One region of the Priestia sp. TRM10 genome, then DNA from elsewhere that is predicted to be linked to it. Evidence: riboswitches for the same ligand, from Rfam matches in the RefSeq annotation. Region 1 holds a riboswitch; the other holds the start of a gene.
The links. Region 1 has a riboswitch for lysine ahead of ACK3CR_RS13615 (amino acid permease). Riboswitches for the same ligand answer to the same signal wherever they lie in the genome.
Positions count from the first base shown of each region.

Region 2: it holds a riboswitch for lysine, as region 1 does, so the genes downstream of both, ACK3CR_RS23225 (aspartate kinase) here and ACK3CR_RS13615 (amino acid permease) in region 1, are expected to answer to the same signal.

Region 1 is NZ_JBJZOT010000013.1:446,989-453,248, reverse strand. Features, by position in the region: gene ACK3CR_RS13630 (spore germination protein) at 1-655, opposite strand, end outside; gene ACK3CR_RS13625 (YczF family membrane protein) at 789-1,010, shown strand; gene ACK3CR_RS13620 (TspO/MBR family protein) at 1,049-1,786, opposite strand; gene ACK3CR_RS13615 (amino acid permease) at 1,906-3,315, opposite strand; lysine riboswitch at 3,404-3,579, opposite strand; gene ACK3CR_RS13610 (Cof-type HAD-IIB family hydrolase) at 3,691-4,572, opposite strand; gene ACK3CR_RS13605 (hypothetical protein) at 4,914-5,699, shown strand; gene ACK3CR_RS13600 (putative periplasmic lipoprotein) at 5,790-6,206, shown strand.
Region 2 is NZ_JBJZOT010000015.1:1,248,248-1,254,507, reverse strand. Features, by position in the region: gene ACK3CR_RS23240 (electron transfer flavoprotein subunit alpha/FixB family protein) at 1-504, shown strand, start outside; gene trxA (thioredoxin) at 687-1,001, shown strand; gene uvrC (excinuclease ABC subunit UvrC) at 1,069-2,859, shown strand; lysine riboswitch at 2,929-3,105, shown strand; gene ACK3CR_RS23225 (aspartate kinase) at 3,234-4,460, shown strand; gene ACK3CR_RS23220 (YslB family protein) at 4,494-4,982, opposite strand; gene ACK3CR_RS23215 (succinate dehydrogenase cytochrome b558 subunit) at 5,275-5,883, shown strand; gene sdhA (succinate dehydrogenase flavoprotein subunit) at 5,914-6,260, shown strand, end outside.

The sequences.
Region 1 (6,260 bases):
TTTTATCTTTTGCAATGCCATTGATGTAGAGAATGCTCACATCTGTTTGAGTTGCTTTTCCAAGCTTTTTTGTTTCCATTCTAAAATCCGTATTTTTAATTCTTCTTCGAAGCAGCGCTGTATTTGTACGAATTGATTCTGTAAAACCATCTTTTGGTCCTCTAATGGAAACTTGCGTCTGTGGCTCCTCGATAGCTCTTTGTTCTCCCCCTCTAGCGCTTCCCGAGAGTGCTTGTGGATATCCATCAATCAAAACAATGGTTTCTCCATCTACTAAAGACTGAAATAGCGTTTCCCAATCCAACACTATCTTCACGTCATCAAGAGCTACCACTTTCGTTTGCAAAAGTTGAATAGGATTCCACTCCTTAAAATAGCGTTCAATATTAGGCTCCTCAAGCAGCATCTTAAGGAGAGAATCATTAATAATACTCGCCTCAACTAGTCCATCAATAAAAACAATGGCAGACGGAATCTGTTCGTTATAACCAATTGAAAATTCTCTTATAATAACGTCTGAGCTATATCCAACTTCTTCCTTTATCCTTTTAATATTACACGTTAAATCACGCTGAAGAAGTTCTGCTGGAGATTGCTCTTCATGGGTGTCACCTGATTTGCTGTCTTCTTTCTTTTTTCGTTTCTTAAAAAACATGGCAGAGACCTACCTTTTTTTATCCATTTTCTGCAGAAAAGAGCACAATTATGCATTCATCTGTATAAAGAGAACTTCAAATGAAAAAAGTAAAAAAACAAATGATAATCGCTGGAGGAAGACTACTTTGAAAATGCTTCTTGCTCTTTTGCTTATGAGTTCTTTATCTTTCTCTTTAGTCATTGTTTTAGACCTTTTTATGAACTACTCTGTAGCGAGAGCTATTTATAACGTATTTTATGGTTTTCGCGTTATGGCAGCTTTAGAGTTCTTTTTGCTTTGTTTTCTGCTTTTGTCTCTTTTTATTTATGTAGGCAAAGAAATATGGCAACAAAGAAAAAGCAAAAAAAATTAAGAGCCAGCTTTATTTTGATAACAAAGCTGGCTCTTATATTATGAAAGACGTTTTTTTCTTCTAATAAGGTTTACAATAATGGAAATAATGATAAGGATGATAGAAATAGATGCTGTGATAACGATAGCATTCATCTCTTGTCTTTGAACGATGATAGCAATGTATGCCCAAATGAAAACAAGAGAGTAGGCAATATCTCGATTTTTCAGTGTAAAGTAAATACTTAGTAATCCTCCTACTAATAGCATAATAATTGTCCATCCATATTCACCAACACCGAAAAGTTCTGTAACTCCTTTATATTTTAGGAGGGTAAAAAAATTTACAATTGTCGCAACTGAAACCCAACCAATATAAATAGAGAATGGAAGACGCATGAGCCATGAATGATGCTTTGTTGTATTCTGTGTTTTCGTGTAAATTACAATAAGCGTAACTAAAACGCCTAAAATGATAATAAGAGAAAGTGCAATATTTCCACTTCCAAAAACAGGACTCCATAATCCATTAAAAATTAAGTTAAGTGCAAACCAAAGGCCAACTCTTTCATAAATTTCTTTGTCTATCCCTTTGGCAAAAAATTGACGAATAACATAAAGAGCTAAAAGAAGAAAAATGAGGCCCCAAATTGAAAAAGCGTAGCCAGCTGGTGTTATAAAAGCATTGATGCTGTCCGAGATTTTAGACACATTGCGGCTTTCTGGAAAAAAATAATTTGTACTGATCGTAAATAAGAATGCTAAAAGATTAATAGCGCTTATAATAAAATATTTCATCGTTATTCCTCCTTCTTCACCTTGTATTCCACTTTTTATCACTTGATAAACACTATTCAGAACACTGCCTTTTCATCCATAAAAAAGCTGAGGGAAAGTTCCCCTCAGCTTTTTATACTTTATTGTTTTTTTCCTTTACGCTTTACAAGCGGATAAAATACAATTCCAATTAAAAAGAGACCAATTCCTAAAGAAAAAGTTTTCATATCTGCAGTTCCGGAAATAATAACCCATGCCGCATAAATGAATGCAAGACCCGCAATAATTCCGTCTTTTATGCGTGAAGATCTTCCACCTAGTTCTGCGTATGTTTCACCTTTAATGACAACTTTTAAGAAATAAATAGTTGAAATTAAATATGGGATAAGATAAGCAAGCGTTGATGATGTTGTTAAGAAAGAATACGCTTGACTAATCGTTCCCGAAACAGTTGAAAAAATAAAGATTTGAGACATAATATTCGTTACAAGTAAAGCATTACTTGGGCTTCCTTTTTTGTTTGTCTTTGCAAAAAAGGCTGGAAAGTTTCCTTCACGGGCTGCTCTGTATGGAACTTCTGAACTTAATAAGATCCACCCAAGCATTGATCCAAACAAGGAGACAAGTGCAAGAAGTGCCATAATGATACTGCCGCCACGACCAATTAAAACGTTTAAAACGTCTACGAAAGGCTTATCTGATGCTTGAAGTTCACTATGTGGGAGTGCCCCCATTGTGATCATTGTAATTGTCATATAAATAATAATAGCAATTGTTACACCTGCAACAGTGGCCTTTTTAATATCGCGCTGTGAAGATGCTCGACCTGATAAAATAACGGCTGACTCAATACCAACAAATGCCCATAGTGTTGAAATAGCGGCATTGTACACTTGACTCGAAAGTCCAAGCGGATTTCCTCCATCTGTGCTCTCAACAGGATAATAAAAACTTCCCATTGTGGAGAACTGAAAAGCAAATAACCCAGCAATAATGAAAAGAGCGAATCCCACGACTTTTGAAAATGTCGTAACAAAATTCAGTTTACCTGCTGCATTCATACTTGTAACTAAGATGGTATGAGTTCCCCATAAGAAGATAGAGCAAACTACAAAAGTAATAAGCTTCCCTAATTCAATCGGTTGAGACCCAACATGAAATAATACTCGACCGTCTCTCATAATTGGTAGAAAAGTAGATAAATAACCTGCAAAACTTGTAATAATCGCTACGTTGCTAATCCAGTTTGCTACCCAATATCCCCAAACGGTTGTAAAACTTGCTACATCACCTGTTTTTTTATTTTCAAATAACGCTCTCGCATAACTCTGCGGTCCCGCTTGTAGCTCTGGTTTTCGAATTGATAGCGTTCCAAAAGTTAGGGCAAGCATTAATACACCAAACCCAGTAACAGCCCATGCTGTCATAACGCCAAGTGGACTTGCCACTTGTGCAAGCGTACTTGGAAGCATGAAAATTCCTGATCCTACCATGTTTCCAACAACAAAAGCTGTTAAGAGCCAAAAGCCCCATTTTTTCGTTTGTTCCATGCTGCAAAAATCCTCCAATAAGTAATTTTTAGCAGACAAAATAAAAAAGTATGGAAATGCCCATACTTTTGCATTCACTCTGCCATATCTCTCTGATAGCCCTCCACAAAAACTTGTGGCAGTCCTGTACTTATTTAATACAGGCCCAGCTTATAAAAAAAGTGGTTTTTTATAAGCTTCGGCGCTCATTCCTTTCACATATGTTCATAAGCTCCACTTGCTTCCCATATGTTACTCCTAATACGCGCAACCTCTACCTCACCGAGAAAGAGTGAGGATTTATATTATTTTTACTACGTTATAATACCAAAGAGAGCATGCGCTGTCAAAGCCCTATTTTGTGTAAAATAAGGAAAAACAGCTCATGTTTGTTTCTTATGCTTTTAGAGAACTTTTTAATACTTTCTCAATCGCTTTTGCTACTCCATTATTATCATTCGTTTCGGTTACATAGTCACATAATGACTGCACTTCAGGATCTCCATTTCCCATTCCAAAACTTGTAGCTGCTTCATTAAACATACTAATATCGTTGCGATTGTCTCCAATAGCGACTGAATGTTTCATATCAACTTTTAAATGCTCTGCCATTTTACGAAGCGCAATTCCCTTTGTTGCCTTCAAATGGTTGACCTCCACGTTATGCAAAGCAGATGAGCTAATAGCTACGTTATCGCTTTTTCCTAATTCATCTTTTACAACTTGTAGCTTGTTTAAGTCGAAGGAGAAAAAGAGGAATTTAAAAATATTAGTATCTTCTTGGAGCGCTTTTTTCATAAGCTCTTCTTTTGGTAAAAAGGTAACGCCAGCCTGTTGTGACTGTTTGGCAGCTAAAAGATCAAGTTCAAAACGAGAAATTTTTTCATTGGAGCTTCTCACTCGGTCTGCTTCTGCTTTCATTACATCTCCTGCATTTTCATATGTATAAACACCGTCTTGCACATACATTTCAAAATAAACTTCCTCATCGTTATGGAAGCGAAGATTCATAGCATTTTGAATGTCTTGCTCCTCTAGAGATTGGCGATGAAGAACGTTTCCTTCTTCATCTCTTACGTCTGCTCCATTTGCACAAATCTTAGGAAGTTTAAGATCGAACGGTTGTAAAGGACGCATTGCATCCTCATAGCTTCTTCCCGTTGCAATGACAACCTTAACCCCAGCGCGTTGTGCATTTTTGATCGCTTCTACATTCTCAGCAGGCACCTTACCTTCACTATTTAATAATGTTCCATCCATATCAATTGCAATAATCATCAATTGTTCCCCCTTGCTGTATTTGTTTTTACTATAGCGTATGAAACGCTTTTCACTGAAAGATTTTTTATTATTTCATGTTATTTTTTAGACATAGTAAAAATATTATTCCCTATTTCATATGTTTCAATCAAAAATTAGAGTTCCATGAAATGATTGTGAATTATTGCTCTTTTTTGTTGTTCTCTTCTCCTTATCTATAATACTATAGAAAGAAGAAGATTTTTTACGATTTCTTGGTCTATTCACAAATTTTGTCGATTGTTTTTTCACATGCTGTATATTATCTTGTATGTAAGTACCTTTAGGAACTATCCTAGAAAGGGGGGAAAGAAAAAACATTGATTCGTTCATTAAAAAAAGCTCATCGCCTATCATCTGTTTCATACCTTGATTCACCAACGGCTTTTTCGTTTTATGCCTTGAATTTTACATATATCGTACACATCGGGATATTAACGTTTAAACCACTTTCTACCGAGCATTATATAAGCGCTTTCGTCAACTTTCTTATTTTGTTGATTAATGGATTTTTATTAGCTACAGATAAAAGGGTTATTAAAAGCGTACGCTATAACAAACAAGCTCGGTTTCTCTACTTCTCAACAGCAGCCATCTGGTTATCTGCAGGAGCTATTTTTACAGAAAACTACTTTTTAATGGCTGTAACAGTCACTTTTATCTTTTATTTAATTGTAGAAGCTGTAAGACTTCTTTTATCCTTTTTCTACTATTGGGGAATTGCGCTATTTTTCCCTTATGAATACAAAGAAAAAAGTGACGATATGATCCGTTCAGGTCAGGAACTTTCTATGTTTTTAACAGCACCTGAACAAAAAGGACTTGCTTTCATAAGGCTTGTACATGGAATGTTGTATATAGCTGCTATTTTTGTTCTTTTTATGATTGTTTCTATTACAATGCCTATTCCAAACGAGAGCCTGTTTTCTTTATTTGATCAAGGAAGAAAACTTGCTACTGAAGCAGAGATAACAAAACCATTTCATATTTTTATTTTTGGGGCGCTTTTCCTCTCTGTTCTTGCTTTTACAGTTCCAAAAGTGAAGCAGCTTGAACAACTTGCACTAGAGCGAAAGGCAGCTATTCAAAAATCACATGCTGTATAACGTATAAGTTAAAAAGACTTATACGTTTTTTTGTGTAGAGTAACGTAAAGTATAGTAAGATAGTGGGTAAGAGTAGGAGGCTTTTTTCTTATGAAATACCTATTAATCTTTTGGGTGGTGATTGTATTGGCTGGATGCTCGAATGATCGACAAGCTCGGAAACAAAAAGTGGAAGATAGCATATTAAGAGCCGAGGTAAATATTTCCTATCAATCTAAAACAGAAGAATACACAATAGAGGCTTCACTACACAATAAAACAACCAAAGATATTCAACTCTTATTTGATCATGGCACTCTTCTCTGGCTTAATAAAAATGGAACAACTCAATCTTCTAATACGTTTTCAACACAAGTATACTCAATGCTTCTAGAAGGAAAAACAAGTGAAACCGTTAGTAGAACTCTTACAAAACAAGAGTGGAAAAAAGAAGACTATGCCCTTTATGTTCAATATAAAGATCAAAATGGAAAAAAGCATATTCTTGCTCTTCATTCTCCTACGTAGCTAAAAAAGCTCATGCGTCTAGACGCATGAGCTTTATAATAAGTTAAATGAATA
Region 2 (6,260 bases), on a different contig from region 1:
ATCGAAAAGCTTGCAGCGGACCCAGGAAGAGATGGAGAAACAAAAGAAGTTGCAGAACCATCTCTAGATTTACGTACAGTTGTAAAAGAAGTTATGCAAAAAGCGACGAGCGGAGTAGATCTTTCAGAAGCAAAAGTGATTGTAGCTGGAGGACGGGGTGTAAAAAGCGAGGAAGGGTTTAAGCCATTACAAGAACTTGCTGATGTGCTAGGTGGAGCAGTTGGAGCTTCAAGAGGGGCATGTGATGCAGAATATTGTGATTACTCACTTCAAATTGGACAGACGGGAAAAGTTGTTACGCCTGATTTGTATATTGCATGTGGCTTATCTGGCGCTATTCAACACTTAGCAGGTATGTCTAATTCAAAAGTGATTGTAGCTATCAATAAAGACCCAGAAGCAAATATTTTCAATGTAGCAGACTATGGGATCGTCGGAGACTTGTTTGAAATTATTCCACTTTTAATCGAGGAGTGTAAAAAATTAAAAGTAGAAAAGAGCTAAAGGCGACACTCTGTCGCCTTTTCCGTGTTTTTTTATGAAAAATGCTGTTTTTAAATGATTCCTTAGGGTATAACTATGTAATAGGAAAGGCATGACGAAACAAATAAATGGCACTCCCATTTTAATGATGTTATACTGTGAATATCTTAAAAGAAGTTACTTAGGTATAGGAGGAATTTTTAATGGCAATTACACATGCAACAGATCAAAACTTTACTGCTGAAACAAATGAAGGGGTAGTACTTGTTGACTTTTGGGCACCATGGTGCGGACCTTGTAAAATGATTGCTCCAGTTCTTGAAGAACTTGATTCAGATATGGGCGACAAAGTAAAAATCGTAAAGCTTGACGTAGATGAAAACCAAGAAACAGCAGGGAAATTTGGTGTAATGAGTATCCCAACTTTACTTGTTATGAAAGATGGAGAACAAGTTGACAAAATCGTTGGCTTCCAACCAAAAGAAGCACTTGCTGAAGCATTAAACAAACATCTATAAGCTTTAAAAAGGGCGCCTGCTTTTTGCAGGTGCTTTTCTTATGACAAAAAGAAAAAGGGGGGACGTTATGAATGCAATCATAAAAGAAAAGCTAGCGATTCTTCCAGATCAGCCTGGCTGTTACTTGATGAAAGATAAGGACGGTACTGTTATTTATGTCGGAAAAGCAAAAGTATTAAAAAATAGAGTACGCTCATACTTTACCGGAAGTCATGATGGGAAAACGCTTCGTCTTGTGAACGCTATTGTTGATTTTGAATATATCGTCACGTCTTCCAACATTGAAGCGCTTATTTTAGAAATGAACTTAATTAAGAAGTACGATCCAAAATATAATGTTATGCTAAAAGATGATAAAGGCTATCCATTTATTAAAATTAGCAATGAGCGCCATCCACGTTTATTTATTACAAGAAAAGTAAAAAAAGATGGAGGCAAATATTTTGGACCTTATCCAAACGTTCAAGCAGCAAATGAGACAAAGAGGCTGTTAGATCGCTTATATCCACTCCGGAAATGTTCTACTATTCCAGACCGAGTTTGTCTTTATCATCATATTGGCCAATGTTTGGCTCCCTGTGTTTATGAAGTGACAAAGGAGCAAAATAAGGAGCTTGTAGACGAGATTGCAAAGTTTTTGAACGGCGGATTTAAGCATGTTAAAGAAGAACTGACTGAAAAGATGATGAACGCATCAGAAAATCTAGAGTTTGAACGTGCACAGGAATATCGAGATCAAATTTCCCATATTGAAGCAACAATGGAAAAGCAAAAAATGATGTTTAACGACTTTGTTAATCGAGATGTTTTCGGCTATTCCTATGATAAGGGATGGATGTGTGTCCAAGTTTTCTTTATTCGCCAAGGAAAACTAATTGAACGTGATGTTTCCATGTTTCCTTTTTACGGTGAACCTGAAGAAGATTTTCTCACTTTTTTAGGACAGTTTTATCAGCAGTCTAACCATGTAAAACCAAAGGAAGTGCTTCTTCCTGAGCATGTTGATTGTGAAATAGTGGAGCGTCTTTTAGAAATCAAAGCACACTGTCCTCAAAAAGGAAAAAAGAAAGATTTACTGAACCTAGCCAATAAGAACGCTAAGATTGCTTTGAAAGAAAAATTTTGGCTTATTGAACGTGATGAAGAACGGACAATTAAAGCAATTGAAAATCTTGGTGAGAAACTAAATATTGCTACGCCAAATAGAATCGAAGCATTTGATAACTCAAACATTCAAGGAACAGATCCTGTATCAGCAATGGTCGTATTTGTTGATGGAAAACCATATAAGAAAGAATATCGAAAATATAAAATTCGAACTGTTGAAGGTCCAAATGATTATGATTCCATGCGTGAAGTTGTGCGACGAAGATATAGTCGTGTATTAAAAGACAATCTTCCGCTTCCAGATCTAATTGTGATTGATGGAGGGAAAGGACAAATTGCGGCTGCAGAGGACGTACTTGAAAATGAACTTGGATTGTTTGTTCCTGTTGCAGGTCTTGTAAAAGATAGTAAGCACCGAACATCAAACATTATGATCGGAAATCCTTTAGAAGTAGTGCCTCTTGAAAGGAACAGCCAAGAGTTTTATTTACTGCAGCGCATTCAAGATGAAGTGCACCGCTTTGCGATTACTTTTCATCGACAAGTTCGGTCAAAATCTTCTTTTCAATCTGTTCTTGACGATATTAAAGGGGTTGGCGCAAAGCGAAAAAAAATGCTACTTACTCACTTTGGGTCTTTAAAGAAATTAAAAGAAGCAAGCATAGAAGAAATCCAAGGAGCAGGGATACCAAAAGATACAGCAACTGCGATTTATAGCGTTCTTCGCGAAGAAAACGAAAAAAGTGATTGAAAACTTTTTAAATATTTGATAAGCTAAAAAAAGATTTTAAAAACTGTATAATCACTTCAATATTACTGAGGTGAAGATAGAGGTGCGGATTTTAAGAGTATATAGCAGGAGGAAAATGAGTTCCGTTGATTGTTATAGAAAGGAAAATCTGCCGAAGTGGAAGTTAGCTCATCATAGCTTTTGCTGGTTTTGCATTGAATAAATGTAAGACTGTCAAGATCACAATCTTGGAGGGCTATCTCACACATTGCGCAAATATAGATATTTTAAAAAAGCAATGAGAGATTCTCTCATTGCTTTTTTTTATTGCGTTCGCCCTACTTACGAGTAAACCATTTGTGTGAAAAAACGAACTGAGGAGAGGTTTTAGAAAAATGGGCTTAGTTGTTCAAAAATTTGGAGGAACTTCCGTAGGATCTAGCGAGAGAATTCAAAATGTAGCAAATCGAGTTATTGAGGAGAAAGCAGCAGGTAATAATGTCGTTGTTGTTGTATCTGCGATGGGAAAAACAACGGATGAGCTTGTTTCATTATCAAAAGAGCTCAATGAAAACCCAAGTAAGCGGGAAATGGATATGCTTTTAACAACAGGAGAACAGATTACCATTTCTCTTCTTTCTATGGCTCTTCAGGCGAAAGGTTATGATGCTGTTTCTTTAACAGGTTGGCAAGCTGGAATGAAGACAGAAGAGGTACATGGAAATGCTCGAATTACCAATATTGAAACCGCTCGAATCAAACAATATCTCAAAGAAAATAAAATTGTCGTTGTTGCGGGATTCCAAGGGATTACAGAGAACAATGAGATTACAACATTAGGTAGAGGTGGCTCTGATACAACTGCGGTGGCACTTGCTGCAGCTCTTGAAGCAGAAAAATGTGATATTTACACAGATGTAACAGGAGTCTATACGACAGATCCTCGTTATGTTAAAGGTGCGAGAAAACTTAACTCGATTTCTTATGATGAAATGTTAGAGCTTGCCAATCTAGGAGCAGGGGTTCTTCATCCAAGAGCTGTTGAGTTTGCTAAAAATTATGAAGTAAAGCTTGAAGTTCGGTCAAGTTTAGAAAAAGAACGTGGAACAATTATTAAGGAGGAAGCAGAGATGGAAGATAATTTATTAGTAAGAGGAATTGCATTTGAGGACAATATTTCCCGAGTTACGGTTATTGGCATGGAGGATAACATTTATACCCTTCCTTCTATCTTCTCGCTCCTTGCTAAACATCATATTAATGTAGATATTATTGTTCAAAGCGTTACGTCTGCTAAGTCAGCAGTATCATTTTCCGTAAAAACAGAGGAACTTCAACGTACATTAAGTGTTTTAGAAGCTCAAAAAAGATATCTGCAATATGAAGAAGTTGAGCATGAAAATGGACTTTCAAAAGTCTCTATTGTTGGTTCTGGAATGGTTTCAAATCCTGGGGTGGCTGCAAAAATGTTTGAGGTGCTTCAAGATAGTAAAGTTCAAGTGAAAATGGTTAGCACGTCTGAGATTAAAGTTTCAACAGTCATTGTGCAAAAAGATATGGTAAAAGCTGTCGAAGCTCTTCATGAAACATTTGAGTTAACAAATGAACGTGTAGGTAAATAAAAAAGGAGGACTCGTTTAGCGAGTTCTCCTTTTCTATACTAAAATATCTCTTCTGTCATAAACGATGGAAAGGACGACCTTGTTACGATGTTTTTTCCATTGCTCAGCTTCTGCTGTATATCCTTTTTGAGCTTGAATTTGTTCAGCTAGAAATCCAGCCTCAAGTTGGAAAGAGCATGTTTCTTTATTATGTAAACGGCGTTCAACGCTAGGTCCGCTAAGTTCAAATTCGAGTGAGCTTCTTTGTTCTTTTTTTAGAGTAAGAGTGCCCCATCCTGCACGAATAAAAAAAGTTTGAAGATCTGCTAGGGACGGTTGTGGATAAAGACGTGCAATATTCTTACCAGCCCAATAGGAAATATTATCTGTTTCCTTTCCTAAAATATCTGGTAAAACAATATCTCGTAGCAGTTCATAACCAAATAAAGGAATGGTTTCTTCATGTGTAACAGCAGATGGCCTTTCCTCTTCTTTTTCCACTTCTTCTAAACTATCTAACTCTTGTTTTTCTCGTTGCTCCATACCGATACCTCACTTTCTTTTCCATTATAAATGATTTTTTACGATTTATATAGTTTGTGTAAGAAAAAAGTAGCTTTTCCCTGTTTTAGAAGTGAAAATCACCTACAACAATTCTTGACGCTTACATTATGGGGGAGTACAATAAATTTGTCACATTTGTTTCACAATTTATAATTTGTTGAAAAATGCAAGGGGTTTCATTTTTCAACAAATTAGACTACAACAAAAAGGATGGGGAGCTCGGGTCTATTGGACTACACATGTTTTCTATTTCACAAGGGGGGTTTAGATATTGGAAGCAACAAAAGAATTTTATTATCGTAGGTTACACTCATTACTGGGTGTAATACCGATCGGGATTTTCCTTATCCAGCATCTTGTTGTTAACCACTTTGCAACAAGAAGCCCAGAGGCATTTAACACTGCCGCACACTTCATGGAAAAACTACCGTTTCGCTATTTATTGGAGATCTTTGTGATTTTCTTACCAATTATCTTTCATGCTGTTTATGGATTATATATTGCCTTTACAGCCAAGAACAATGCGAACAGATATGGATTCTTTAGAAACTGGATGTTTGTTCTTCAACGTGTTACAGGTGTTATTACACTTATCTTTATTACATGGCACGTATGGGAAACACGTATTCAAGCTATGAGAGGTGCCGAAGTTAACTATGATATGATGGCAAACATCTTATCAAGCCCGGTTTCACTTGCTTTTTATCTTATTGGTGTTATTTCTACTATTTTTCATTTTGCTAACGGCTTATGGTCATTTAGCGTTAGCTGGGGTTTAACAGTAACTCCTCGTTCTCAAAGAATTGCAACATATGTGACGATTGGCGTATTTTTTGCTCTTACAATTGTAGGTGTCCGCGCCATCCTAGCGTTCACTTAATTTATTCATATCTCAAAGGAGTGAGTTACGATGAGTAACGGAAAAATTATTGTTGTCGGCGGTGGACTCGCTGGTTTAATGGCAACAATTAAAATTGCGGAATCTGGTAAGAAAGTAGACTTGTTTTCTATCGTTCCAGTGAAGCGTTCTCATTCAGTGTGTGCGCAAGGTGGAATAAACGGAGCCGTAAATACAAAAGGTGAGGGAGATTCGCCATGGGAGCACTTTGACGATACAGTTTATGGTGGAGACTTTTTAGCAAACCAGCCTCCCGTTAAAGCAATGTGTGAAGCAGCACCTGGAATTATTCATTTATTAGACCGTATGGGAGTTATGTTTAACCGTACACCAGAAGGATTGCTTGATTTCCGCCGCTT